4 regions of the Planococcus sp. NCCP-2050 genome follow, and region 3 is predicted to be linked to each of the others. Evidence: riboswitches for the same ligand, from Rfam matches in the RefSeq annotation. Region 3 holds a riboswitch; each other region holds the start of a gene.
The links. A riboswitch is a leader RNA that binds a small molecule or an ion and turns the genes downstream of it on or off. The one in region 3 is predicted to bind thiamine pyrophosphate.

Region 1 (5,652 bases), on a different contig from region 3:
CTCACAGAAATCAGCAGGAAAAGCGCTTGAGAATTACCGTCAGGCTGTCGGATCGGATAAAATTGCATGGTCAATCATTGCCATTCCTTCAAAGAAATGGGCTGAAAAAGTATTCCCGAATCTTGAAGGCGATCAGCAAATTGAAGCTCTTTGGGATGCCATCTTTAAAACAGTGCGCATTGGCGAAGGCGATGCGGTCCAAAAATGGACAGCCCATGTAGAACATTTAGAAACCCGTGCTGCACAATTGAATGAAAAACGCTTTGCTAAATTGCATTACACAGCACCAGGCACGGATTTTACGATTTCACTTCCGGAAAAGCATTTATGGCTGACAGGTGCAGCGAAAACGCCGCAAGGCAATTCGTTCATCGCCAATATGCCGACTGAAGAAGTCTATACAGTCCCGACTAAATACGGGGTGGAAGGTTTTGTCCGCAATACAAAACCGCTTGTATACCAAGGGAATATCATTGATGATTTCACGCTGACTTTTGAAAAAGGGAAAATTGTAAAAGCGGTGGCTGGTGTCGGCCAAGAACTTTTAGACGAGATGATCCAGTCGGATGAGGGGGCAGCTTATTTAGGGGAAGTGGCATTAGTGCCGCATGAGTCGCCAATTTCAGACGCCAATATTCTTTTCTATAATACCTTATTCGATGAAAATGCTTCGAACCACTTGGCAATCGGCGATTCGTATCCGACTTGCTACGAAGGAGCGCGCGACCTCGAACGTACGCAATTGGAATCGATCGGGTTAAACACATCGATTGTCCACGAAGATTTCATGATCGGCAGCGGCGAAATGTCGATTGACGGAATTCATGAAGATGGTTCAAGCGAACCGGTTTTCCGGAATGGAAACTGGGCATTTTAAGAGGTGAGCAAATTGAAGAAAACAGGAATCGCGTTGATGCTGCTTTTAATGTTTTTCGGTTCTTCGGTGCAAGCACAAGCAGCTATTAAAATACCAGCGGTCTATGTGGCGTTGGGAGATTCTTTGGCTGCCGGGCAAACACCCAATTCCCAAATTGATGCGGGCTACGCCGACATGATTGCGGGGGAGCTTGCACGCCATCAGCCGGTCGCTTTATTCACAAAAGACCTGGCATTTCCGGGATTTACGACAGAAGATGTATTGGAGAGAATCAAGTCTCCGGAAGCAAAAGAAGTATTGGCTTCAGCCAATATCATCACGCTATCTGCCGGAGCCAATGACTTATTGCGCTTAGTGCAGGTGGATCCAGCAGAGGGGTCGCTGACTTTCCAGCAAATCCAGGCTGATTTTGCGTTGAACCAAGCGCGGCAGAACATGGAAGCTATTTTAGCTGAATTGAAAACAAGAGCTCCGAAAGCGGATGTCTACGTCATGGGCTATTATTTTGCTTATCCGCATGTCCGGGATTCGCAAAAGGAAGGTACAGGCAAGCAACTGGACCGCTTGAATGCGATTTTAAAACAATCCGCTGCGAAAGCAGGTGCACAGTTTATTTCCGTTGACGCCGCTTTTGGTGCATCGCCAACCGATAAAGTGCCGAACCCTGCAGATGTCCATCCGAATTTCATAGGCTATCAAGCGATGGCCAATGCTTTTTTAGACCGTTACCAAAAAGGGTGGAAAGTTGAAAAAAACGAATTGCCTGCACCGAATCCGTTAAGCTTTGAACAAATTCTCCAAGCGCAGGAACAAGGTGCCGCACAAGAAGAGCAGGAGCCAGCGCTTGAAAATACTTCCGCTATGCGTCCATCTGAAGACATGGACGTGGATTATTTAGCTTTGCGTGAAGCTCTTCCTTATATCTGAACCAAAAACAAAGCCGCAGCGATTTTAATCGCTGCGGCTTTGTTTTTTATCGTTTGGAGTTTGGTGTCTTATAAGGTGTCGTATTTCCAGCTTTTCTGCTGTTCATTACTTTTTTAATAATTGGATAGGCAATAGGTGCAATTTTAATTGCCGTCTTCACGATACGTCCGATTCCCATATTCATCGCTCCCATCATAGATTCGCTAGTAAATGATTTCCCTTATTTCGTGAAACGCAAACCTCTTTCATTTTGTTAAGGCATGGGCTAAGAGAATATCTTTGTATTCATGGACGCTGGAAATTAAAACATATTCGGCATTGCCGTGCCAATCATCGCCGCTCGGACCAAATTCAATCGCGCCTTCACCGCCGGTAACCGCCGCATAGTAGCGGGTATCCGCAGCCCCGTGCTGGCCGAACAGGATCGCTTCCTGATCTGTCACCGTTTTAATCGCCTGCTGTAAAGTTTGGATATAAGGATTTGCTTGAGTGGTCGTTAAAGCTGGTGTAGAGCCGCTTGCTTTATACTCCATATCCACGTTTAACGTATCAGCGAGATCAGCCATCTGCCGGATGATTTCTTCTTTGTCTTGGCCCGGCATAAAGCGGATATCATAAGACATCTGGCAAATTTCCGGAACCACATTATAGCGGTCGCCAGCGTTGATGATCGGCAAGTTGACGGAAGGCTGCTCGTAGTATTCAGTAGATTCTTTTCGGAAAGGCAATTCGCCCATAGCCATATGGTATTTCATCGCAGACTCGATGGCGTTGACACCTTCCCATGGACGGCTGCCGTGCGCCGGCTTTCCTTTAAAGGTCAAATCCATTCGTAAGATGCCTTTAGATTGAAGCCCAACTTTTAAGCCGGTCGGTTCACCGCAAATGACGAAATCGCCATGGTAGCCTTGATCAACCAACCATTTCGATGTGTTGCGGCCGCCAATTTCTTCGTCAGTGACAATATGTAGTTGAACCGTTTTCTCCAAGGATGCAGCATCAAGTTCGACAAATGCCTGCATCATCGCCGCTACGCCTGCTTTCATATCAGCGGCTCCGCGGCCGTATAAACGTCCAAGTTCTTCAAACGGCGTAAATTGTTCATTGTGGCCAGGCACGACATCCACATGGCCATTCCATATCAAAGTCTCATCGCCAGAGCCCTTGATTGCGGTAAGCATCATGAAGCCGTTGTTTTCGTGGACTGTGACGGTTTCCCCTTTTTCTTTCAACCAATTGGCACAAAATACTAATGCTTCATTGGCACCTTCTTGGTCATCGCTTTTGATTTTAATCAAATCCTTTAGTAAATCGATCATGTCCTGAGCAGCAAAATGAATTCTTGCTGCTTTCACCACCCTTCAAAATGATTCGTCATTAAAAGTGTACCCTATGAACTGCGCTTAAAACGAATTGCTTTCACAATCGACCTTGTGTACAATGAAAGTTGAAAGAATAGTTATTGTATACACCACAAGGGGAGCTTTTGCTGAGAGTGAACACTTTTGTTCTTACCCTTCGAACCTGTAAGTTAACACTTGCGCAGGGATGTGGATAGAAACCTGCCCTTTATGCGGCGTCAGGATCTGTCCTGGCGCCGCTTTTTATGGTTTTTTTCTGCGGCCCTTCTGGTGATGTGCACAACACAAGGAGGAAGTCATGAGAAATTTACGTGTTTTGTTAATGGTGGAGATTGCGATATTCGGAGCACTCGGGTATGTGCTGGATTTTGTGGCATTTAAAATGCCGCAAGGCGGATCAGTCAGCTTGGTCATGATTCCCATTGTATTGATGGCGTTTAGAAGAGGTACGGCAGCCGGAATATTAACAGGGCTGTTAGTCGGGTTGCTGCAAATAGTAACCGGCGTCATTTCCGTTACGCCATTATCATTTGGTTTTGTCGTGATGCAGGTGATTTTAGATTACCTGGTCGCTTATGGAGTAGTCGGCTTTGCAGGGCTCCTGCGCGGTAATTATTTGAAAGCCCTTCAGCAAGGGAAATCAGGCGGCATGATTGCCGCTGTAGTAATCGGTGTATTGATCGCTTCTCTCCTGCGCTATTTGATGCATGTAATCACGGGTGTATTATTCTTCGGGATGTTTGCCGAAGGGAATGTGCTTATTTATTCGGCTGTCTACAACGCAACGTATATGATTCCCGTGTTCTTATTGGCCGCTGCAGTTTGTTCAGCTCTTTTCACCGCTGCACCGAAATTGGTGGATGCGGAAGTTCAATGAAAAAGTTAAAATGAAAAAAGGGGCAGCCGCTGGAGATGAAATTTCTCCAGCGGCTGTTTTAGTGGTCGGAGGCCCGCAGGATGCGGGTCATGTAAGCGTTGCGACACGATGTCGCGCTTTTAGCTCACCCTTTTCAAACGGGCGCTTCCGCTTTTCATTGTCTAGTCTCCAGCGGCCAGCTTCTTGGGATCTTAATGTGCACGGCTATGAAAATCAGGATTTCGGCCGCCCTGCACAGTAAGCCTGTCGAAGCTTAAATGGCCGTTTCCGCTTTTCTTATTGTCTAGTCTCCAGCGCCCAGTGCCTCGAGGTCGCTTCAACTTTTCCAGTCATGGCCAAGAACGCCATGACCGGAAAAGCTTCCAGCGCTTGTCGGAGGCCCGCAGGATGCGGGTCATGTAAGCGTTGCGACACGATGTCGCGCTTTTAGCTTACCTTCTTCAAACGGGCGCTTCCGCTTTTCGTATGCTATAATTTTTAGTAGACAATTTGAAAGAAGGGTATCAAATGATTGCAACGAATGAAAAAGATATCGAAATGCTGAAGAAAGCGGGGCGCATGGTAGCTGAGATTCGCGAAGCGATGAAAGCAGCGACGAAACCAGGTGTTACCACAAAAGAATTAGATGAATTGGGCGGCAAAATGTTCAAGGAGCTTGGCGGCGTGTCCGGCCCGAAAGCGGAATATGATTTCCCAGGCTTTACATGTATCAGCGTGAATGAAGAAGTGGCCCATGGCATGCCAGGCAAACGCGTCATCAATGATGGAGACATCGTGAACATTGATGTTTCCGGTTCTTATGAAGGCTATTTTGCAGATACGGGCATTTCTTTTGTAGTTGGCGAAGGCCATCCGGAAAAAGAGAAATTATGCCAAGTGGCTGAATCTGCATTTGACCGAGCAATGAGCAAAGTCAAAGCAGGTGCTAAGCTGAACCAAATCGGGAAAGCGGTAGAGCGTGAAGCGAAGCAGCAAGGCCTTTTCGTCATCAAGAATTTGACGGGGCACGGCATTGGAAAATCATTGCATGAAGCACCGCAGCACGTGCTGAATTATTATGATGCATGGGAAACGACGATCTTAAAAGAAGGCATGGTTTTGGCTGTAGAGCCTTTCATTTCCCAAAAAGCAGAGCATATTGTGGAATCTGGCGATGGCTGGACATTCATTACACCTGACCAATCATTGGTCGCACAGATTGAGCATACGGTCCTTGTCACAAAAGGGGAACCGATCTTGCTGACAAAATTAAATTAAACACAAAAAAAGATCCTGTCTATCAGGATCTTTTTTTGATGAGCAGAATGCCTGTTAAGATAACTCCGCTTAAAAATAAAGAAGCGGTTGTGACCAGCAGTTCGTTGGTGCCATGTTTCACGGCAATGCCGATAAATGCCCAAACGAAAACGAGTGCGTATGGAATGTCAAAATGATGGAAGCGAATATGAAGTGCTAACGCAGTTGCTACCGTAAGCATGATGACCGTCCATAACTGATCGCTCAGCCCCCAGCCGCTCCAGTTGTAAAAAGTTAAAACGAAGCTGGTGTTGGCAATCGCGGCGACGCTGAGCCACCCCATATTAATAGAGATCGGAAGGCGTTCCGTCAGT
Region 2 (5,652 bases), 1.3 Mb from region 3:
ACTAGAGCAGTTCGTAAAGGCCTATCAAGGCACCATCGTATTTGTTTCCCATGATGAGTTCTTTATCCGAAATACAGCAGATATTCAGTACATCCTAAGTAATAAGAAGTTGCAATTGATATAAGGAACTTGAAATAGTCATCGATATTAGTCGATGACTATTTTTTGTTTCTTTAATTACTTGAAAGATAAATATAGGTTTTTGTGTAATTATTAAAGAGAACCCCAAACAGCTTCACTTTTTAGAAAGTGTCCTTGCTCGAGGTTTTATTTATAATAGCGTTAATTGTTTGTGAGATGTAGCTAATCTAAGTCAATTGTAATCGGGTCCATAGGGACTGTCTCAAGCCCTTCTCCCATTTCTTTGGAGTAATAAATTTCAGGTGTAATTGTCAAAGAAGTGGCGCGTTCATCCAGTGAATAGATGGTCGCTTTCGTTTCATTTGAAGCACCGTTATCATAACTGACTCCGCCATTTCCGTTTACCTCATAGACGTTGCCCAGATTATCTTTAACTTCGCTCATTTCGATGGAAACACCTGGCCATTCCTGTAAAATGGACTCTTCTACGTCAAATTCGTATTGTAGAACGGCAGCCATTTTAGAACGTTCAATTGACACCATCGTTAATTTAATTCCTTCTGCTTGTATCGTTTTACCTAACGGCAGAAGGTTTGTTGCTAGCTGAGTCAACTTAAATTCAAATTGCCAGTCTCCTTCAATTTGTTCACTCGTTTGATTATTGGTAAAGGCTTGGGGTATCCATTTAACATGTATTTCTTCCGGATTCTCTTTTTTAAAATAAGGGGTTACTTTCTCCAGGCCTACATAAGTTGTATCATTAATTTTATCAATTGAGCCTGTGCCACCCATTCCAGACGATTCTTTTATGTCTAACCATCCTTCAGCTCTTGGGTTATCTCCGAGTGCCAGGTCTGTTTGAACCGCATACGTGATCATGACATTTGTGCCGTCGTAGACAGCATTTTCAATCATTACATCGATTCCATTACTCGTCTGGACTTGGTTTACGACCGTTGCTAAATCCGCATACGTATTGGGAAGTTCTTCGTCCTCAAAATACGTTAAGACATTTTGCATGAAGGGAATTTGTCCTGCCACCGTTGGCAGTGCAAAATAACTTGCAGTGACAACGCTCAGTCCTAGTAGTGCAGCTGTAGTAAGGTGGCGCATATTGAATTTCTTCTTCTCGTATTTGTTGTTTGCTAACACATAAGTTTTGATATTCTTCTTCTTGATATCGGATAAAGGCTTCAGTTCAATTTGATCGATGTCTAAGTCTAACCAATCTTTGTATTGTTCCTTCATGTTAATCGCTCCTTTAAACGCAAATTAGTCGATAATTTTTTCTTTCCGCGATACAATCGATTTTCTATGGCCGGGATCGTGAGATTGAGCGCAGCAGCTATTTCTGGATTGGACAAGGACTGAAAATATTTCATGATGAAAATATCACGGTCAAGGTCTGGCAATGTACTCATCGCAAGTAAAAGCGTATTCTTTTCTTCTTTTTTTAAGAGATGCATCTGGATGTCTTCACTAGTAGCGTGTTGATGAAGCAATTCATCACTTGTTTCTCGCGCTCGTTGTTTTTCGAGCTGGCGGAAGCGATCAATGGCTTTGTATTTTGTTACGGTCCCAATCCACTTTTTAAAATCTTCTGGTTCCCCTTTAAACTCCTGGGCATGTTGCCAAACCGTTAGAAAAACATCATTTACGCATTCATCAACGGCATCTTTACTGATACCGGACAAAATTTTGTAGCTAATTGCATAAATAAGGGATGAGTAGTGATCAATCATATATTCGAGTGCGTCTTCTTTTTGTCTTTTTAACCGCTTAATAAAATTTGTCGCATTACTTCTCATGTAAATTCTCCTTCTTTTATTGAAAAAGCTTTCTCACTAACTATATCGAATCATTAGAGCAATAACTCTCAACTTTTTATATTTAGCGATCAGTTTACATATGAGGGCTTATCGGAAGGAATGAAGAGGAGCTTTTGTTTCTTTCCTTCCTTTTTTTCGTATAAATGTACTTTTACGAAAGGTAATAATTAATTAACAATATTTAGAATGAACTGGATAAATCACGCGAGAGGTGATACGCTTACTTTAGATATTCCGAAAACTGAATATAAAAACACTAGGGGAGTCTTTTAAGACTGAGATGGAGCAATCCGGACCCTTTGAACCTGATCTAGTTGAAACTAGCGTAGGGAAGTGGTTGCTATGTATTTTATCTATTCCTAAAATATGATCAAAACCACTCCATCGCTGGAGTGGTTTTTTTATTTGGCAGGTATTTTTTATGCACTAGGGAGGGAGTGAAGGAAAAAATACATGAAAACTAAAAAGTTGCATATTATCTCTACAGGAAGTCAAGAGCCGGAACAATTAGCAGATATCATCGGCAGGATTCATTTTGACATCGATTTCATCCATCTTCGTGAAAAAACGAAAACAGCAAAAGAAGTATATGAAATAGTGGAGTTTTTAAAAAGCAAAAAAGTTCCTCTTTCAAAAATAATAATTAATGACCGGGCGGATGTTGCCTGTGTTTCAAATGTGAAAGGAGTTCACTTAGCCTATCATTCGCTGCCTGTTGAAATTGTAAAACGAAAATTTGAGGATTTGACAGTTGGCTGTTCCGTCCATTCCCTTGAAGAAGCTCAAATTGCCGAGCAGCAAGGTGCTGATTATGTAATATTCGGTCATGTATATTCAACTCAATCAAAACCAGGACTCATTCCGAAAGGGTTAGAACAGTTGAGGTTCATTTCTGAATCAATTTCTATCCCAGTTATCGCGATTGGGGGGATAAAACCGACAAATAGTAGGGATGTTATCGAAGCGGGAGCACAAGGAGTAGCTGTAATGTCAGGGATATTGGAAGCAGAAGACCCTTTGCAGGCGGTACAGCAATATCGTTCCTATTTATCTAAATAATATTTTCTTGCAATGGTAAGGAGGGATTCAATGAATAAAACGTATGATGCCATAATAGTCGGCGGCGGAGTCAACGGCGGGTCAATAGCCTTTAATTTGGCGAAAAGAGGAATGAAGGTTTTGTTGCTGGAAAAAGACCGGCTTGCAAGTAAAGCATCTGGAGCGGCAGCTGGGATGCTGGGCGCCCAAGCCGAGTTGGATGGAGAAGGTCCGCTTTTTCAATTAGCCAGGACCAGCAGGGCGCTATTTAGCGACTTAGCAGATGAACTGAAAATGACCAGCGGAGTTGATATTGAACTTGTGAATAAGGGAATGCTAAGGCTTGCCTTAACTGATCGGGAGCAGCAGGAACACCATCGAATCAGTGAAATCCATAAACAGAACGGGGAACTAGCCGAATTGCTTACAGGTAAAGAAGCGAGAAGAAGAGAGCCGGCATTGTCCAATGAGGTAATTGGCGCCATGTATCTTGAAAAAGATGGACAAGTAGCAGCTCCACAGCTGGCTTTAGGATTTTTAAAATCTGCCTCAGCACTTGGCTGCGTGATTAAAGAATATGTAGAAGTTCATTCCTTTCATTTCTCAAATGGAAAAGTCACAGGCGTTACTACCAATGAAGGCGATTATATGAGCAGCAACGTTGTAGTAACAGGAGGGGCTTGGAGCGAGAAGCTGTTAATGAAGATAAGCTTACAGCTCAAAATGTATCCTGTGAAAGGCGAGTGTTTTTCTGTACGGACAGAGTTTCCCTTATTATCAAGCACAATTTTCACACCAGGCTGCTATCTTGTTCCGAAAAAAGACGGAAGAATCATTATAGGAGCAACCGTCATACCGAATACATTTAATCAGCAAGTCACTTTAGAGGGAATTTTTTCGTTAATGGAAAATGCAAAAAGATTGGTGCCTTCCATATTACTGGGCGAGTGGGAAAGAGCATGGACTGGAATTCGTCCGCAAACGGCTGATGGCTTGCCTTATTTAGGTGAACATCCCGATTACAGAGGGCTGTTTATAGCAACTGGCCATTTTAGAAATGGCATCTTATTGTCACCGATTACTGGGGAGGTGATGGCTGATTTGATTGAAGGAAAATCTCCTTCAATTGATATCTCCTCTTTTCGTATTGATCGGTCAACCAGAAAAAACAATCCAATAATGGGGTGAAGAAATTGATATTGACGGTAAATGGAGATCAAATAGAAGTACCCAACACAGTGAAAACGATAGCCGGACTGCTGCAGCATTTTGAATTGCACCAAAAAGTGGTCATTGTCGAAAAAAATGCTGAAATACTAGAAAAAGCAGAACATGCAGAAACCTCAATTTCCGATAAAGATAAAATTGAGTTAGTGCATTTTGTAGGAGGCGGATGAACATGTTGAAAATAGGAAATCATGAATTCTCTTCAAGATTGTTATTGGGTACGGGTAAATATCCAGATTTTGATATCCAAAAAGAAGCGGTAGATGTGTCAGGTACGGAGATTCTAACGTTCTCAGTCCGACGGATGGATATATTTGAAGCAAGCCAGCCGAATTTCCTTGAGAATCTGGATGTTTCAAAGTACACCCTACTCCCGAATACAGCCGGTGCCAAGACTGCCGAAGAAGCGGTACGGATTGCAAGACTCGCTAAGTCATCGGGGCTTTGTGACATGATTAAAGTGGAAGTGATCGGTTGCCCCAAAACCTTGCTGCCTGATCCAATTGAAACATTGAAAGCATCAGAAGAGCTATTAAAAGAAGGCTTTACCGTCTTGCCGTATACTTCAGACGATGTTCTGCTGGCAAGACGCCTCGAAGAATTAGGTTGCCACGCCATTATGCCCGGAGCCTCTCCCATAGGCTCTGGCCAAGGAATCATTAACCCATTGAATCTTTCTTTCATCATTGAACAGACAAGTGTTCCTATTATTGTCGATGCTGGAATCGGAACACCTTCTGATGCTGTTATGGCAATGGAAATGGGAGCTGCTGGAGTCTTGCTGAATACAGCTGTAGCTGGAGCGAAAGATCCGGTGAAAATGGCCAGAGCTATGAGGCTAGCCATCGAAGCAGGAAGACTTGGGTTTGAAGCAGGGCGAATTCCCAAAAAACTGTATGCCACTGCCAGCAGCCCGCTTGAAGGGATGAGTATCGGTTGAGTGGACGATACTCAAGACAGGAGCTTTTTGCGCCAATCGGGATAGAAGGACAAGAGAAATTGGGGAACAAGCATGTCTTGATAATCGGTGCTGGGGCATTGGGAACTGGAAGTGCCGAAATGTTAGTGAGGGCAGGGGTAGGCAAAATTACTATCGCAGATCGGGACTATGTGGAGTGGAGCAATCTTCAGCGCCAGCAGCTTTATACAGAAGAGGAGGCGGAACAGCGGATTCCAAAAGCAGTGGCGGCTAAAAAACGGCTATCGACTATTAATTCTGAAGTGGAAATTTGCTGTCATGTCATGGATGTCTCTGTCGAAGAAATGGAGCAATTGGTGGAAGGCGTTGATCTGATTCTTGATGCCAGCGATAATTTCGATATTCGGATGATTATCAATGATATTTCCCAAAAATATCGGATCCCTTGGATTTACAGTGCGTGTGTTGGAAGTTATGGAATCAGTTATACAATTCTTCCTGGTGAAACTCCGTGTCTGAATTGCTTGTTAGAGAAGATGCCAATGGAAGGCATTACCT
Region 3 (5,652 bases):
CTGCTGTCAGGAAAGCCACTAATACTGCAGCGGCAGGTCCGAAAATAACCGCTGTGATCACGTTCACCGCATGTTGGATCGGATAGGCGCGTGCAATGCCGGCTGGGAAAGAAACAAATGCAGAACCTGCCACGCTTATTGCCGAAAGCATGGCAAGGATGACCAATTTTCTCGTTTTCATTTATGGGCACCTTCCATCGCTGAATCTCTTAAGGCTGATACTTCTGCTGCAATATCAGCGGCATGTGAAATAGCGGTGATGACCGCAACTCCCAAAGCCCCTGCTTTCCAAACAGCGGCAGCATTTTCAGAACTGATTCCGCCAATCCCGACAATCGGCAGGTTTGGATAAGCTTCCTTAACCGTTTGGATGCCTGCCACTCCAGCTGGTGGTTTCGCATCAGCCTTTGTTGAAGTCGCAAATACAGGTCCCATGCCAACATAATCCGCTCCGCTTTCTACTGCCTGTTTTGCCTCCGCCAAGGAATGCACCGAAACGCCGAGCAGTTTGTCAGCACCCAAAATTTTGCGAACCGCTGCAGCTGGTGCGTCGTCCTGGCCGATATGGACGCCGTCTGCGCCAATTGCCCAGGCTAGCTCTATATCGTCATTGACCAGGAGAGGGGTTTGGTAGCGCTGGCACAACTCTTTACAGTCGAGCGCAAATTTCAGCAACTCCGCGCCCTTCAACGCATTGGGCCCTTTCTCCCGCAACTGAAAATAATCGATGCCGGCTTTTAAAGCCTCTTCCAAAACTGCTAATGGATCTTTTCCTCCCGCATTCTCCGTTCCAAGAATAAAATAAACGACCGGTCTTTCACTGAATTTCGACATAATTCATTTCCCTTCTTTCGTTCATATATTTCCGGTAGGCGGCGTGATTGGTCGGCCCGTGGCCAGCTCCGATATTCAATTCACTGCTCAAAGCTGCATGGATAAATTGTTTAGCCGTGTAAACCGCGTCTTTAAGCGATTTTCCTTTTGCCAGTTCCGCAGTCAGCGCTGCTGAAAAGGTACAGCCGGTTCCATGTGTTTGCACTGTCGCAATTCGAGGCGACCGGAACAGCATCTCTTCACCGTCCTGACCAAGAAAGAAATCTTCTGCGACATTTTCGTCCTTGCCATGGCCTCCTTTGATGATGACCGACTCAGGGCCATACGACAGGATCTTTTGCGCCGCCAGTTTCCGGGACGCGGAGTCAATGATTTCGATACCGCTCAAGACTTCCGCTTCCGGTACATTCGGTGTCACCACGGCAGCTAAGGGCAGCAATTCCTTTTTAAGTGCAGCCCCTGCTTCTGCGCGCAATAAATTCGCTCCGCCTTTTGCAATCATGACCGGGTCGACAACCAGCTGCCGCCAATTGAAATGCCGAATCCACTTGGCCGTTTCTTCAATGATTTCTTCATTAAATAACATTCCGGTTTTCAATGACGCTAGCTGAAAATCCTTTCCGACAGCCTGCAATTGAGTCTGAACGGCTTCTCTTGCCATTGGGTAAATAGCGGCAACGCCTAGCGTATTCTGAGCGGTCACGGCCGTCAGAACAGAAGTCGAATAAACTCCGAGTTCCTGGAATGTTTTAATGTCCGCTTGAATTCCTGCTCCTCCTCCAGAATCCGATCCGGCAATGGTTAATACTTGTGGAATCATTTTTGCTGCAGCTCCTTTCCGGTTGGCAGTTCGGTATCGCCTTTTCCAGTTCGAGACAATTGGTTCAGGAATTCGATTTGAAAACTGCCAGGTTCAGGAGCTGAATGGCTTGCCCGCTCCCCCGCTTCCCCGTAAAAACGCAAGGCTTCTGCGGCAGCACTTAAAACCTTTTCCGGATAGACGGCTAGATAGGCGGCAACCACTGCGCTTAACAGGCAGCCAGATCCCGTAATCGCCGACATGAGCGGGTGCCCAAAAGGAATTTCCACGATTTCTTTTCCGTCCGTAACAATATCAGTTGAACCTGTTACAGCTACAACCAGCCCGAGCCTACCGGCAGCTTCGACTGCCAGCTGCTTCACATCCGCTTCACCGCTGCCGGCATCGACCCCTTTCCCTTGCCATTCGGTTCCGCAAATCGCGGCAAGCTCGCCTGCATTGCAGCGCAGCACGGCAATATTCACTTCCGTTAAAATTCTTTTAGCCGCAGCCGCTCTGAAAGCTGTCGCTCCTACACCTACAGGATCCAATACGACAGGGCGGCCCAATTGATTCGCTGTCTTTCCGGCAATGATCATGCTTTCCAAAGTTTGAGCGTTCAAAGTTCCAATATTGAGTGACACGGCTCCAGCAATTGCCGCAAGTTCAGCGGCCTCTTCCGGCGCTTCACCCATGATCGGAGAAGCTCCAATTGCAAGCAATCCATTGGCCTGGAAATTTGAAACGACGTGATTCGTAATGCAGTGGACAATCGGATTTTCAGCGCGCAATTTCTCACTCACTTTAAACACCCGCCTTCGTGTATGGCTTTACCGTCCATGTCTGCATCGTCCAAGCTTGTTCCCAAAAATTCCATTCGTAATAGCTGCTTCTGCGGAAACGGTCCTTCAGTTCTTTGCGTCGTGTTTCGGTTAGTCCTTCTGCGAGAAAGTCCATCCGCTCGATCTGTTCGTTTACAAGTGCCGCAAATTCCTCTCCGCCATAAGTTTCGATCCAGCGGCTGTAGATTGGATGATCCGGCTTCGCTTCTTTAAGCCGGTCGCCGATTTCCTGATAAAGCCAGTAACAAGGAAGAATTGAAGCGAGGACGTCCGCCAAATCCCCTTCAGCCGAGCGGTACATATGCGATACATACGCGTAAGCATTCGGCGATGGTTCAAACTCAGCCCAATCCTCTTCGGTCACTCCAAGAAGTTTCATGAATGATTCGTGCAAAGCCATTTCAGCTGCACAAGTATGCTCGGCATGAAATGCGAAGCGCTTGGTCGTTTCTAAATCTTTGGCTTTTACCGCACCGATTGCCTGTACTTTTGCAAAATGTGTTAAGTAATAGGCATCCTGCATAACGTAATAGCGAAAAATGTCTAAAGGCAGTGTCGCGTCTGCGATTCCTTTGACAAACGGATGTTCAAAACTTGCTTCCCATAATCCATTGCACTCCAACCGGACTTCTTCACAAAATTTCATTTCGCCATCTCCTTTTTTGCAAATAAAAACGCCACTCTCCAGTTAAGGAAAGCGGCGTGTGCGTATGCATTGAAAGATAGAGAAATAGCATGCTTCTCGCCACTTCCCTACGCTGGTATGATCCAGATCAGGTTCAAAGGGTCCGGGCTTATGCCCGTCTCAGCCGATATCCGGCTCCCCTAGTGGGTGTTTTATTTGGTTGTCGAAATCACTATAGCACAGATTCAACTTCTGCAAAAGATTTATCTGAGTTTTCAGCTTTGATGCGCATCCCATTCTCGGTATCAAAAAAGTGGGCATGCGACATATCAAAAGCCAGGCGAGCTGTATGGCCCGGCTCGATCGCGGTATCTGCCTCAACGCGCGCAATAAATTCCTGTTCAGCATAAGTGGCATAGAGAATGGTTTCTGCACCGGTCAATTCGGAAACGGTGATCGTCGCATCAAACTCACTGACCGGGAGCCCGGATAAATCTTCGCTGTTGACGTGGATATGTTCCGGCCGAATTCCAAGTGTCAGATGCTTGCCTTCATACCCGCGGCTATTCAGAACATCCAAGGTTTCCCGCGGGATGCTAATTGTCCGATCTCCCAACACAAATGCCCCTTTTTCCAATCGTCCATCAAAAAAGTTCATTGCCGGCGACCCGATGAAGCCCCCAACAAAACGGTTGGCTGGAAAATCGTAGACTTCTTTCGGGCTGCCGACTTGCTGGATATGGCCGTCCTTCATAATGACAATGCGCGTTGCCATCGTCATCGCTTCGGTCTGGTCATGCGTGACATAAATGGTCGTAGTTTTCAGCCGATGATGCAGCTTAGCAATTTCCGCCCGCATTTGGACGCGCAGTTTTGCATCCAAGTTTGAAAGAGGCTCATCCATGAGGAATACCTTGGCATCCCTGACAATTGCGCGCCCGAGCGCCACCCGCTGCCGCTGCCCGCCTGACAAAGCTTTCGGTTTTCTATCCAAGTATTCCCGCAAGCCAAGAATGTCCGCCGCATCTTCTACGCGCTTTCGGATATCCGCTTTCTTAAACTTACGCAATTTTAGTCCAAAAGCCATGTTTTCGAAGACCGTCATATGGGGATATAAAGCGTAGTTCTGAAAAACCATGGCAATATCCCGCTCTTTCGGCTGGACCTCATTCATCCGTTTTCCATCGATGAAGAATTCGCCTTCCGTTATCTCCTCGAGGCCAGCAATCATACGCAAAGTCGTCGATTTCCCACAGCCCGAAGGACCAACGAAGACGATGAACTCCTCATTCTGGATTTCAAGATTAAAGTCTGTTACCGCTGTTGCGCCGTTGTCATAGGTTTTCCCCAGATTTTTAATTGAAATCTCTGCCATTTTCAATTTCCCCATTTCTTTTTCTTAATTATATACAGTTTTCTGTTTATTACAAATACAACATAGAAAAGCAGAAGAACTTGTTATATACTTACCCACAAGAAGGAGCTTCTATGCTTCTTCAATTTGAAAGGAGGATCGAGTATAAATAATTCTTTCGAGTACCCCTAATTACTTCGTCAATCAAAGTAATTTCACGGTAAATAAAGCAGTATTTATAAACTTAAAGGAGTGAAACCGGATGAAAAACATGAAGATATTCATCATCGCGCTTGTTGGCCTTACTTTAATGTTAAGTGGTTGCGCCGGCTTCAAGACCAGCAATAATGATGAAGAAGCGGTTAATGAAGACGGTAAAGTGGTTGTAGATTTTTGGACATTCTGGGGTTCTGAAATCCGCCGTCCGATTGTCGATAAAATCGTTGAAGATTTTAACGCATCCCAGGATGAGATCGAAGTCAAGCACACGTATAGCCCTTGGGGAGATATCTGGACGAAGGAATTAGCGGCGATTGCTGCCGGCAATCCTCCTGATGTTGTCATTAACGATATTAATGCCACAGCAATCCGCGGACAGGAACAACAAGCAATGAACTTATCGGAATTCTACGATGACAGTTTCTCAGAGAAATTCTACCCAGAACTTTGGAATGCTACACTTCACGAAGGCGATTCATACGGAATCCCTTTTAATACTGATACACGCGTCCTTTTCTATAATAAAGATGCCTTCGAAGAAGTGGGGCTGGATCCAGAAGATCCGCCGGAAACATGGGCTGAACTGGAAGAATATGCAGCGAAATTGGATATCAAAAACGGCAATAGCTACGACCGTCTCGGCTTTTACCCATTATGGGGAGTTGGCTACGATGTCTGGCTTTTGAACGCCAATGGCGAAAACTATTTCGGGCCGGATCATAATACCGAAACCGTCAATATCAATACGGAAAAGAATGTCGAAGTCCTGAACTGGCTAAAATCGTGGAAAGAGCGCATCGGTGAAGATGTTGTCAACTCCTTCCAAGCCCAAATCGATAGCCAGCAAGGAAACCCATTCTTCAGCGGCGACTTGGCAATGATTGTTCAACAGCCGACTTTTTATACGCAAATCCGCGATTATGCGAAAGATTTGAATTTCGGTGTTGTCCAGATGCCTGAATACGAGGAAGGAAACGGC
Region 4 (5,652 bases), 1.2 Mb from region 3:
ATGGGCAGTAAACGAAAGACCGGTCATGAGTTCTTTTCCATTAGCCTTTACTGCAATTTCTTCAGCCTTCAGAACGATTTCTGAACCCATTGACGAAGCCCGTTCAGGCAATGAAACAGGAGAACGGACACTGGCTATTTTGTCGCTGATAAAATAGCCGGAGCGATCTAATTGGATTTCCCGGCTGAAAAAAGAATCCCATAAGTCGAGCCGGTGCTCTACGGCAACAATTGTCAAATTCAAGTCTTCCTGGAGCCGGTCTAGCCAATGGATAAACTCTTTCGCAGTCACGGGATCCAAATGTGAGATCGGTTCGTCCAATAACAGCACTTCAGGTTCCATAACTAACGCGCAAGCAGCTGCAACTCGTTGCTTCGTACCGCCAGATAAGGATTGGATCACTTCATGCCGCAGAGCTGACAAACCGGTCAGCTTTAAAACTTCGGTAATTCTTGTCTGCATTTTCTCGCGGGGAACGTGAAGATTCTCCAAGGTGAAAGCCAATTCTTCTTCAACCGTTGGCATGCAAAACTGGGAATCGGGATCTTGAAAGACGGTTGCGACCCGGCGGTTGATTTCACCTGGCGCATACGACTCAGCGTCTTTCCCGAAAAGCCGGATGCTGCCTGTGAGCTCTCCATCGCAATTAAGCGGGTATAAGCGATTCAATAAGTAAAGCAGCGTGCTTTTCCCGCAGCCGCTTGGCCCTGAAATGACAACGCGTTCTCCGTTATGGATATCAAAGGAAATAGCAGACAAGGTCGGCTGCTCGTCGTCTGGAAAACGGAAGCCAAGCTGTCTAAGTGAAAAAACGGCTTCATGCACGGGCATCACTTTTCTTCGAACGAGAAATGGCGTAGCCGCGAAGCGAACCCGTCGCAAGCAGGCCATCCGAAATGAATTTTCCGCCGATCCCAGCAATAATCATGCCGCTGAGCACACGCAAGGTAAACATCAAAGCGACAAAAGAAGGGTCGAGTGCTGCATAGCCTGAAATGAAGAAGCCGTATACAAAACTGAAGACGGCTGAACCGGCACCGGCAAGCATCAACACAGCGAGATTGAAATGCTTGTAGCCAGTTATGGCAAAAGCCGCTTCTGCGCCTAGGCCTTGTACAATGCCAGACAATAGGAGGCGGGGGCCGACCGCGTTCCCAAGCAGCACTTCAATCGCTGCAGCCATCGATTCCGATAACACCGCTGCTCCTGGTTTTCGAATGATGTTCATGCAAATGATCGAAACGATAAACCAGATTCCGAACATCCATTCATATGCGAGCGGGCCGATTACAGCCGCCCAAATGTTCGAAACGTGGACAAATACCAAATAAACGATGCCGAACACGACAGCAAATAAAGACATTAATACCACTTCTTTTAATTTCCACGATGTCAGCATTTTATTTGCCTCCGTGTGATGGGCTATTGATGCTCATCGATACCGTCATGACGAGATGGCGATGCTCTTCTGAACGGGCATTTGTAAATGCTTCTTCATAAAAGGCAAAGACCTCATGAATATCGCCATGAATGCCGCTTGCGTAATGCATCGAATCATTAAAGACTCCTTGTTCTTTTGCACGGTCCACTTCGCGGTAAATAACCGCCATATAATCCGGGTTGTTCATTGGATACAGCGCAAATTGAGAAGAGACATATTGCTTGGTGGTATCTGTGTTCAACAATTCATCCGATTTTTCCAAGTACACATCTCCCGCCGAGTCGCCGGGGCAGCCGATGGAAAAAGTGCCCGAAAGCGCGACATGTTCACCGGTTTTTGCCGCATGCAAAGCTAGTGCTTTTGCGACGTTGAAGACATGATTCTGTTTTCCGCGAATCACCGTAGAGACGTCATCTGTATGCATCCAGACATTCGAAGTGTCTGTTTCATTAAGTGCCCCTTTAATCACTTTGACAAAATCGCCAGTCATCGGGTGAAGCGAAAAGCGAAATCCGACAATCGGGCTAGTGCCGCATTGCAATGGTTCCATATTGAATTCCTCCTAAAAATATGCACAAAAAAAGCCGCATCCGTGAAGATGCAGCCATAATCTACAAATAATTTCAAAAGGAATCATTTCAGAAATGCGCCGCACTTCCTCACGCAGGTCCTAACCTGATCGAGTTATAAGGGATCGAAGCTTGCGCTTGCATCTCAGCCATAATGGGCACCCCTAGTGCAGTAAACGGTATGCGGTTTTTGTGGGCCGGGTTTGCCCGGTTGAGTTCAGTGTAGCGGATATGGATAAGGAAGTAAAGAGGTTAAAAAGGATAAAGGAGGATATAGATACTCTGAATTCAAGTATTTCTTTCCAAAAGAATGTGCTATTATATGTAAGTTATTCCATATTGAAGGGAAGAAGATCATTGGACAAATCTGCAATTCAATCGAACAGAGAAACCATCTATTTTATCATCAGCTTGATTTTCAGTATCATCGTTTATGTATTTGCCATCATTTCTGTCGTCGGCATTGCCATTGCACTTATCATTTTTGCTTTTATGCTTTTTGCTAACGCCATGATGTTAGGATCTATTCGCGGAAACGGCGTGCGGATCCACGAACGCCAATTTCCGGATGTCTATGAACGAGTGCAAATTCTTTCAAAAGAAATGGAACTCAAAAAAGTTCCAGAAGTTTTTGTCATTCAGTCGGAAGGTGCATTGAACGCCTTTGCGACCCGTTTTTTCGGGCGCGATATGGTCGTCTTATATTCGGAAGTTTTTGAACTGGCACGTGAGCAGGGGCAAGAAGAACTCGACTTCATCATTGCCCACGAACTGGCACATGTGAAACGACGCCATGTCTGGAAGAATCTTTTGATTGTGCCTGCTGGGTTTATACCATTCCTGAGCCAGGCGTATAGCCGTTCATGCGAATACACGTGCGACCGCCATGCAGCTTTTGCCATTCAGAACGCTTCAGCAGCGAAACGGGCGTTGACGCTTCTCGGCATCGGCAAGAAAATGTATAGCGAAGTCAATGAAGAAGCCTACCGGGAACAGATTACGACAGAATCGAACGGTGTGGTCTGGTTGAGTGAAGTGCTTTCCTCCCATCCAATCCTGCCGAAACGCATTCAAGCCATCCAGCAGTTTGAAGGAAGCGATGCGCGCGTCTATATGCCGAATACGGGCAGAATCGCCATTGGCGCAGCGATGATCTTTGCAGGAATAACGGCTGTATATTTTATTAGTATAGCTCTTTTTGCCGGTGGAACATTGGTCTACTCCCAATTTCTAAATGGGTTTGACGATGCACTTTATGCTGAAGAGGATTATACGATCGCTGGGCAAACGGAGCTCATTACAGCTGCAGACGAAGGAGATCTTACTAGCGCCAAAGCCGCTCTAGTGGACGGCGACGATGTTAATGCCGTCGATTCGACTGGAACTCCTGCATTACTGTATGCAGTCTTTAACGGGGACGAGGAGATGGTATCCTTCCTTATTGATTCTGGGGCAGACGTAAACGTCCAGGATGAATACGATACAGCAATAGGAGCGGCCGTCTACTACGATGAATTCGAAACGGCTTTGCTATTGATGGATTCTGGAGCTGATCCAACCGTCAAAGGGAAAGACGGCTTGTCGGCTATGGATTATACGGAAACTTCAACGGAAGCGGAGTTTGTTGACTATTTAAAAGCGAGCAACTGATGCTGCCAATTTTTGAAACACATATTAAAAGGATGGAACCTGCCAAGGGATTGGCGGGTTCTTTTTAAAAATGCTTGAAACCTTGCTTGTCTTTAATATAGTGGTATACTATTTAAATGAAAAATGCTAATAAAGTTTTAAAGTGATTTAAATATAGATTATATTTTTTTGAAAGAAGGTCGGGGGTATTTCACTTTCTACACAGCAGCGTGAACAGAAGTTTGCAAATTTAGTCCGTGCTTACCGGAAAAAACATGTTGGCAAAGGCCCTGAAAAAATTAAAGTTAAGTTTCAAGATAATTGGGCCATCGCTCATATGAGTGGCAGCCTAAGTCCAGTGGAACATTTTATGATACAGAACGAAAATGGCAGGGATATGATTCGGCAGGCTCGAACGCAAATGATCAAGGAGCTGTACAATCAAATTCGCCCAACCGAAATGGAAGAATTAGTAGGGGCAAGATTCGAGAAGTTGTTTACGGACATCCATGTAGATGACGATGAAGTGATTTCGATATTCGTCTTTGACCAGCCGATCGACCAGCAGTTAAAAGTGAATCATATATAAGTCTTGGCGGATTGGGATAAGGTACACATGTGCTATTAACTAACCACCATTCAGCAGGTTAACCATACCTGTTGAATGGTGGTTTTTATTTTTTAAAAAGTTCGCAATAGACTGTCAGGAGTTTTGTATTAACAGGAGAGAAAGAGTTAAAAAAATGGAGGAATTAATTGTGTCTTGGACTATTTTACTCGTTATTGGAATAACGGCATATGCCGCTAGCGGAGCATTGGTTGCGATAGAAGCGGAATATTCTTTTGTTGGTGTGTTTGTATTGGGCTTAACAACTGCTTTTGGAGGCGGGACAATCCGGAATTTATTGATCGGGGCTCCGGTTTCTGCTCTATGGGATTCTCAGACGATCGCAATTGTATTTGCGACCCTCGCCTTAATCGTCCTTTTGCCTTTAAAGTGGACGCAGCATTGGAAAAGATGGGGACTCTTTTTTGACTCGATTGGACTCGCCACTTTTGCATTGCAAGGAGCACTGACGGTACAACTCATAAATGGGCATCTCGGACTCATGCTGTTGGCCGCTATGTTTACAGGGCTTGGAGGCGGCATGATCCGCGATCTTCTTGCCGGAAAGAAACCGCTCGCGCTAAAAGAAGAAATACATGCTGTATTGACGATGTTTTGCGGGATTTATGTCTGGTTAGGCTGGACATCGCCACTGCGGCTCACCTTAGCTGTTTTCATCGTGGTGACTATTCGGATGCTAGCCGTCAACTATCGATTAAGTTTCACATTTCCGCGCATCAGAAGAAATGAGCAAATTGAGAACTAGCGAAAACAGGCCTGCGATTTTTAAGCTGGCACGATATGTTAAACTTTAGATAAAGAAGCCGCAAAGAATGTGCTCGGAAAAGGTGGGATTATATGGAAAAGTCACTCGTCTGCATCACCGCTTTTTCAAACAAGTTCTGGAAAATCAAAGTGCAGGGAAATATGTTTATCGTCTCTTACGGAAAAATCGGAATGCAAGGCTCCATTAATACGAAAGAGTTTTCTTCGGAAGAACATTGCCTAAGAGAAGCGAACAAACTGATTCAGTCAAAGCTGAAAAAAGGCTACAGGGAACAAGAAGAGAATATTGTCCAAGCCAGGCAGATGACTGAAGCGGAGTTTTGGCAGTTAATCGATGCCGCTCATCAAAAAGGCGATTTCATGGAAGAACAGATCGAGTGGCTCATTGAACAGCTAGCGAGAAAATCCATCAATGAAATTGTCCATTTTGATAGTCAATTTAACCGTGTTTATCAAAAATCATATACATCGGATTTGTGGGCTGCGGCTTATATTGTCATGGGCGGATGTTCAGACGATTCCTTCGATTATTTTCGTGCGTGGCTCGTATTCGCTGGGAAAGAAGTTTATGAACAAGCAATAGCGGATCCAGAAAGCATCATGCCTTATTTAGATGAAGA

Region 1: it holds a riboswitch for thiamine pyrophosphate, as region 3 does, so the genes downstream of both, thiT (energy-coupled thiamine transporter ThiT) here and tenA (thiaminase II) in region 3, are expected to answer to the same signal.
Region 2: it holds a riboswitch for thiamine pyrophosphate, as region 3 does, so the genes downstream of both, tenI (thiazole tautomerase TenI) here and tenA (thiaminase II) in region 3, are expected to answer to the same signal.
Region 4: it holds a riboswitch for thiamine pyrophosphate, as region 3 does, so the genes downstream of both, NFU07_RS01550 (Ykof family thiamine-binding protein) here and tenA (thiaminase II) in region 3, are expected to answer to the same signal.

The regions. Positions count from the first base shown of each region.
Region 1 is NZ_BRCX01000007.1:39,554-45,205, reverse strand. Features, by position in the region: gene NFU07_RS16365 (aminopeptidase) at 1-877, shown strand, start outside; gene NFU07_RS16360 (SGNH/GDSL hydrolase family protein) at 890-1,804, shown strand; gene NFU07_RS17720 (hypothetical protein) at 1,851-1,982, opposite strand; gene NFU07_RS16355 (M20 family metallopeptidase) at 2,050-3,123, opposite strand; TPP riboswitch at 3,271-3,370, shown strand; gene thiT (energy-coupled thiamine transporter ThiT) at 3,464-4,042, shown strand; gene map (type I methionyl aminopeptidase) at 4,550-5,299, shown strand; gene NFU07_RS16340 (tryptophan-rich sensory protein) at 5,322-5,652, opposite strand, start outside.
Region 2 is NZ_BRCX01000001.1:225,442-231,093, reverse strand. Features, by position in the region: gene NFU07_RS01150 (Msr family ABC-F type ribosomal protection protein) at 1-124, shown strand, start outside; gene NFU07_RS01145 (DUF4179 domain-containing protein) at 304-1,329, opposite strand; gene NFU07_RS01140 (sigma-70 family RNA polymerase sigma factor) at 1,326-1,889, opposite strand; TPP riboswitch at 2,159-2,259, shown strand; gene tenI (thiazole tautomerase TenI) at 2,364-2,969, shown strand; gene thiO (glycine oxidase ThiO) at 3,000-4,136, shown strand; gene thiS (sulfur carrier protein ThiS) at 4,142-4,345, shown strand; gene NFU07_RS01120 (thiazole synthase) at 4,348-5,115, shown strand; gene NFU07_RS01115 (thiazole biosynthesis adenylyltransferase ThiF) at 5,112-5,652, shown strand, end outside.
Region 3 is NZ_BRCX01000001.1:1,480,432-1,486,083, forward strand. Features, by position in the region: gene thiW (energy coupling factor transporter S component ThiW) at 1-181, opposite strand, end outside; gene thiE (thiamine phosphate synthase) at 178-834, opposite strand; gene thiD (bifunctional hydroxymethylpyrimidine kinase/phosphomethylpyrimidine kinase) at 818-1,654, opposite strand; gene thiM (hydroxyethylthiazole kinase) at 1,651-2,436, opposite strand; gene tenA (thiaminase II) at 2,438-3,121, opposite strand; TPP riboswitch at 3,209-3,312, opposite strand; gene NFU07_RS07295 (ABC transporter ATP-binding protein) at 3,333-4,475, opposite strand; gene NFU07_RS07300 (ABC transporter substrate-binding protein) at 4,717-5,652, shown strand, end outside.
Region 4 is NZ_BRCX01000001.1:296,917-302,568, reverse strand. Features, by position in the region: gene NFU07_RS01560 (ABC transporter ATP-binding protein) at 1-831, opposite strand, end outside; gene NFU07_RS01555 (ECF transporter S component) at 818-1,399, opposite strand; gene NFU07_RS01550 (Ykof family thiamine-binding protein) at 1,401-1,991, opposite strand; TPP riboswitch at 2,081-2,186, opposite strand; gene NFU07_RS01545 (M48 family metallopeptidase) at 2,368-3,660, shown strand; gene NFU07_RS01540 (Na-translocating system protein MpsC family protein) at 3,848-4,228, shown strand; gene NFU07_RS01535 (trimeric intracellular cation channel family protein) at 4,383-5,012, shown strand; gene NFU07_RS01530 (DUF4240 domain-containing protein) at 5,105-5,652, shown strand, end outside.